Regions from separate parts of the Psychrobacillus sp. NPDC096389 genome, predicted to be linked through region 2. Evidence: predicted binding sites of a transcription regulator. Region 2 holds the regulator's gene; the other holds the start of a gene.
The links. The regulator NrdR, encoded in region 2, represses ribonucleotide reductase genes. The targets are predictions, from matches to a motif close to AACACNATATATNGTGTT.
Positions count from the first base shown of each region.

Region 1: ACIQ38_RS08715 (vitamin B12-dependent ribonucleotide reductase) is a predicted target of NrdR. The motif match lies at 1,839-1,856, and genes of this name have one in related genera.

Region 1 is NZ_JBIWFB010000002.1:470,737-473,947, reverse strand. It holds gene ACIQ38_RS08715 (vitamin B12-dependent ribonucleotide reductase) at 1-1,807, opposite strand, end outside; gene ACIQ38_RS08710 (lipoate--protein ligase family protein) at 1,967-2,833, opposite strand; gene ACIQ38_RS08705 (rhodanese-like domain-containing protein) at 2,931-3,211, shown strand, end outside.
Region 2 is NZ_JBIWFB010000002.1:133,170-136,380, reverse strand. It holds gene dnaI (primosomal protein DnaI) at 1-365, opposite strand, end outside; gene ACIQ38_RS06910 (replication initiation and membrane attachment family protein) at 375-1,730, opposite strand; gene nrdR (transcriptional regulator NrdR) at 1,758-2,222, opposite strand; gene speD (adenosylmethionine decarboxylase) at 2,474-2,857, opposite strand; gene ACIQ38_RS06895 (glyceraldehyde-3-phosphate dehydrogenase) at 3,062-3,211, opposite strand, start outside.

The DNA.
Region 1 (3,211 bases), 340 kb from region 2:
ACGGGAAACTTCCTCGTTCTTTTGCAAGCTCTGCAGAAGTTTCATACGCTGCGATAGCAATGGTTTTAAAAATCTCATCTACTAAAATATTTCCTTCTTCAGAACCGTATTCTTTTTCACAATAAATAAGTAGATCGGCTAATCCCATTACTCCAAGCCCAACACGTCTTTCACCAAGTGCTTGTACTTTATTTTCTTCTAAGAAATATGGTGTTGCGTCAATAACGTTATCTTGCATACGCACACCAACACGTACTGTTTCTTTTAAAGCTTCATAGTTGACTGTTTTTGTTTCTTTATTTGCAAATTGTGCTAAGTTAACAGCTGCTAGGTTACAAACAGAATATGGAGCTAACGGTTGCTCACCACATGGGTTTGTTGCAACAACTTTTTGTCCATATGCTTTTGCATTTGTTTTTTCATTTGCATTGTCAATGAAGAAAACACCTGGCTCTGCTGAGTAAGTTGCACAAATATTAATCAAATTCCAAAGTTCCTTCGCTTTTACTGTACGATAAGTTCTTACAGCGTAACCCATTTTCTCCCACTCACGAACATCGCCAATCGTATGCCAATTTTCGTTGTAGAAAGCCATTTCCTCTTCTGTATAAGATTCAGTCGCTGGGAAACGAAGATCAAAATCATCATCATTTTCTACTGCTTTCATAAAGTCATCTGTTAATGTTACTGAAATGTTCGCACCTGTTAAAAATTCCGCATTATGAACAGTGTACGTCCCACCATCACGAAGTTTTGTTTCTGCATCACGAATGATTTCGTTGCTGAAACCTCCAAGACCTGGGATTGCCTTATAGTTGATAATCCCTTGATACATCGCTTCTTCTTGATACGTTAAAGGTTTAAATTTAAGCTTGTCCTTGGCTAATTGTTTGATCGTTTCATCATTTGTATTTTCGATTAAGAATCGTAAAATACGCGGATTTTGCATTTTCGAAATGATGAATTCCGCAATATCCGGGTGCCAATCTGCCAGCATTATCATTTGTGCTCCACGGCGAGAACCGCCTTGTTCGACAAGATGAGTCAATTTAGCAATATCATCCAACCAGGAGACAGAGCCGGAAGATTTTCCGTTTACTCCTCGTGCTAATGTGTTACGTGGACGAAGTGTGGAACCGTTTGTACCAACACCACCACCGCGGCTCATAATTTCCATTACTTGTTTACGATGATCACTAATTCCTTCACGTGAATCAGCTACAAATGGCATTACGTAACAGTTAAAATACGTTACGTCCGTTCCTGTACCTGCTCCATATAATACTCGTCCAGCAGGGATGAATTTTAAAGAAACTAATTGCTGATAGAACTTTTCGAACCATTCTGCTCTTTTTTCTTCCGTCTTCTCAACAGAAGCAAGTCCAGTAGCATTTCGTTTAGCAATTTGTTCATAGAATACTTCTAAAGGTTTCTCAATCACGCTAAGCGGACGAGTTACAACTCCTGATGCAACTTGATTGCTGTCATCAATTGCACTGCGGTAATCTTCTTCGATCAATACATCTGCTGTTTTCGCGTCCTGATTAATCGACACGATATACCCTAAACCGCGCGCAGGGAATTTCGGATCGTCTTTTACCGTTAATACGACAAAATCTCCTGTTTTTAGCGTTTTTTTCTCCGTGTCTTTAAAAGAATAACGGTCAATCATTACTAGTCTAGATACACCTTTATGTGTCAATGTCATGTTGTTTGTAATTGGGTGTACTTGAGGAAATTGTTCAATGTCTTTGTTTAACTGTTCAATGTTAATGGTTGCATTTTTATTCTGAGATGCTAATACCATCATATTGCCTCCCTTTTATTCAAAAATAAAACACACCATATATAGTGTATCATTGTTTATAAACGATACTATATGTTGTGTTATTTTGCAAATGAATAGATTTGGTACAAACCTAATGACCTCGGTAGTCAATGGACTAAATGACTATAAAAAAATAAATTATTTTCTAAAGTTCCACTCATCATTAGCATATCGCTTTGCTTCCAACTCTTGTACATACATTTCTTGTTCTTCCGTTAACTTATATTCCACTAATTCAATTTTTAAAGCATCTTCAAAACCTTTTTTAAATGCAATTTTGCATTCGTCGATTGTTACAGGATTTTGACTTATTTTGTTGATGGCAACTGCTTTTTTCGACAAGCCGGCTTTAACGCGCTCTTTTAATGCTTCAGAAGAAAATTTGAATGTCTGAATTAATTTATCTTCATCCAAATCCAATAATATTGCTCCGTGTTGCAAAATGACACCTTTTTGCCTAGTTTGTGCACTACCAGCTACTTTTCTACCTTCCACTACAAGTTCATACCAACTTGGAGCATCAAAGCAAACGGCAGATTTCGGCTTTTTTAAATCCTGTTTTTTTTCATCTGTGTCAGGGATAGAAAAATATGCATCTAAACCGAGATTTTGGAAACCAATTAACAATCCTTCACTTATTACTCGGTAAGCTTCTGTCACAGTAGCTGGCATATCTGGGTAACTTTCCGTCACAATCACGCTATATGTAAGTTCATGTTCATGAAGTACGCCTCTTCCACCCGTAGGTCTTCGAACAAATCCTAATCCTAAACGTTTAATGGCATCCATGTCAATTTCTTTTTCAACCGATTGAAAATAACCAATCGACAAAGTAGCAGGATTCCATTCGTAAAATCGAACAACTGGCGGAATGAGACCCTCACTATGCCAATCTAATAACGCTTCATCAAGTGCCATATTATAAGATGGGCTACAAGGACCCGAATTTATAAAATACCATTTTGTCTTTTCCACACAAGTCTCCCCCTTCACAACGATATTCATTTTATCAAATAGATTGAATTGTATCTAGTGAATCTTTTATAATAGATATGGAAACATAGAAAGGGGAAAGACCGTGTCTAATACTTTATACTTTTTAATCGCAGTAATTGTCGCGTTAGTAGTTTATGCTATCGTCCAAGCACTTCGATTAAAAAAAGCTGTTACAAACCTTACGCAAGAACAATTCATCGCAGGCTACCGCAAAGCCCAATTAATCGATGTGAGAGAGCCAAAAGAATTTGATGCGGGACATATTCTAGGAGCAAGAAATATTCCTTCGTCACAACTTCGACAACGATTTAAAGAAATTCGTCCAGATAAGCCTGTTTATCTATATTGTCAAAGCAGTGCAAGAAGTTCTCGTGCAGCAATGTTTTT
Region 2 (3,211 bases):
ATATGTATACTATCAATCATGGATGTCACTTTTCTTCGCTCATCCTCTATGACTCCCCGACGACAGCGAATATATTCTAAGTCAATTAGGCCACGTTCTAAAATTAGTTTTGGTTCATAGCCTTTCATATAATTCGAACATTGTTCCAAAGATTCACAAGAACCACAATCATGCGACTGTGATTTATATTCATATAACTTACTTAATCCTCGATCGACGATACGTTTTGAAATGTCAGCTGCGTTTTCTTCTAAAAACTTTTGTACACCTGGATCTTCTAACACTTCTTGTTTCATCTCATCTAGCCTTGTGGAGAATTCAGGTGTTTGAACCACTCTTTTTAGCGTTTCGTTAATACGTTCCATTTTTCCCACCTACCTTTTCAATGCATTCAAATCCGCTAACAGTTTTTTTCTTTCTTCCTCTATATTTTGATTTCCCTTAGTTTCGTTACCAGATTGCTTTGTCTCTCCATCTTTTTTATAAAACCAATCTGGTACTTTTTCTTCGCGCACTGGCTTTTTCGTATAAGATTTCTGCTGAGACCCTTCACTTTTCCATTTTATATATTGTTCATGCTCACTTCTTGCAAGTTCCATTGCTTGTTTTGCTGTTTTAACATCTTTTCGCATCCAATGGGAAGCAATTTTTTCCGCATAGTTTTTCGTTAGTTTCATGTCTGTTCGAAGTAACACATATTGCAATAGCACATTGACAACACCGATTGGCATATTAAAATGGGTGACAAAATGATTCGCTAACTGTACATCTGCTAAAATTGGTTCTTTACCATTCGCTATATCTTTTAATACAATTACGGGAGCAGTTGTTTCTAGATAATGGATAAGTTCTTCTTCTTTCGATAAAGGTTGGCTTTTTTCAGTTGTCGGCATAGCCGTTTGCGCAATTTTCTCCATCACTGGAGCAGTTTTAGAAACAGTTAGCTTATAATAATCAGCGCATGCTTTTTTTAATCTTGCTTCGGAGAGATGAAGTTCATCATCTAATGCAAGGATGACTACTTTTTGCATCTCCACAGGATGTAGGTTATATAAAAAAGCTAGTTTTGCAATTACTTCTTTTGCCTCTACCGTCATCGCTGATTTTGGTACAAGTTGTTCGGACAACCCTTCTTGTAATAAAGCAAAATCAAATTGATCGAAGTAAAAAGGAAGAGAATCCTGTCTTTTTTTAGATTGGTATTCATCTTCATAAGAAATGGCATTTCCTGATTTGGAAGATGGCTTAAATACATCCATAAACGTTCGAGAAACATCTGTAAATCCGTCATGCCATTTTGCAGGTTGGATAAATCGACTGCGCAATTGTTTATAAGCATTTTCCCCAATTTTCCCTAACAAAAACATCGATAATAATGGATCTTTTAAAAAGGACTCTGCATCAAGTGGGGCAGTCAACTCATAATAAAAAACACGACCATCATTCTCTGATTTTTGCCAAGTACGGAGTAATCCTATAGCTTCTAATGCAATTCTTGCTTGAAAAATTTTCCCAATGGAAACACCTAACACATTCATTAGTTGATAATGGGGTGACCCCTCGTTATTTTTCGCTTCTCCATCTGCCCATAACGTTAAGTATAGGCTAATGCTTTCTGCTCCAACTAATGGTTGATAAAATAATGTTAATAATTGGCGATCATAATCCGAAAAAGAATATGGCAAGCGAATCATATACATGTCTGCTGGCTGAAGCTCTTTATATAACATCAACAGTTGCACCTACTCTCTTGCTGCTTATAATGTTGGATTCTTTTTTATTATTTCTTTTAATTCTTCTATGAAGACTGTTATATCTTTAAATTGACGATAGACCGAAGCGAATCGAACATAAGCCACTTCATCTACTTCCGCTAGCTTGTCCATTACTTTTTCGCCCACTTCTTCCGATTTCACCTCGGAATTACCTGTTCTTCGCAATTCTTTTTCAATCGAAAACACGATTTCTTCTAGCTGATCTAATGCAACTGGTCTTTTCTCACATGCACGTATCAGACCGCGAAGTATTTTTTCACGACTAAATTCTTCTCGTGATCCATCTTTCTTCACGACGATTAATGGTGTTTCTTCTACCTTTTCAAAGGTTGTAAAACGAAATCCACAATCTTCGCACTCTCTTCTTCTTCTAATCGCCTTATTATCATCGACCGGTCTAGAGTCAACAACTTTCGTACCATTATATTGACAAGTAGGACATCTCATATTAGTTTCACCTAATTCCTTACATGAATTTGTATATCTATTATAACAATATTCTCTCATCAATTACGACTTGGCGTAATTGCGTCCAAATTTTGAATTGCGTATTGTGCAATTAACTCCTTTCAAAATTTGTGACATCCGCCGGAGGCTTTAACTTGCTTCACAAGGGAGCTCAAGCTCCCTTGTGAAGCAAGTTAAAATCGAAAAAGCAGAGGAATCGCTTCCTCTGCTAAGTCATCTCGGCTAAGTTATTACGCTTGAACTGTCATGCGTGACTTAGGTACATTAACTGGACCCATACCACGAGGCATTTCAATCGTTTCGCGTATTCCAGCATTAAGAGCATCTGCAATATAATTAGCTGCAACTGATGGGTCTAAATCTCCACATGTATACACATCAATGCTCGCATAACCATGCTCTGGAAAGCTGTGAATCGTTAAATGTGATTCGGAAATTATAACGACTCCACTTACACCTTGTGGTGCAAATTTGTGAAACGCAACTTCTCTGACTTCTGCACCAGATTTCAATGCAGCATCAACAAATGTTTGCTCGATAAATTGCATATCGTTAAGTTTGTCGAAATCGCATTCCCATAGTTCTGCAATAATGTGACGTCCCATTGTTTCCAATGTCCGTTTCCCCCTTTGATAAGTTTTAGTTTAAAAATAACAATCAAAGTTGACTACCACGGGGGAAAGTTAGTCCAAAGAGGTCCTAACCCTTTAAGTAGTCCATGTACGAGAAGTACACGATTATCATTATATGATGGATTGATAAAATAAGCAACACATAAAAAAACCTCTTCCTAAAAAATTAGAAAGAGGATCATGTTTTTATAAATTGGAAACTACCTTTAACCCTGACGCTACTTTTTTCGTCAGATCAACTACACGTGCAGAATAACCCCACTCGTTATCATACCAAGCAAGTACCTTTACTTTACGATTACCAATGACCATAGTAGTTAATCCATCTACAGTTGA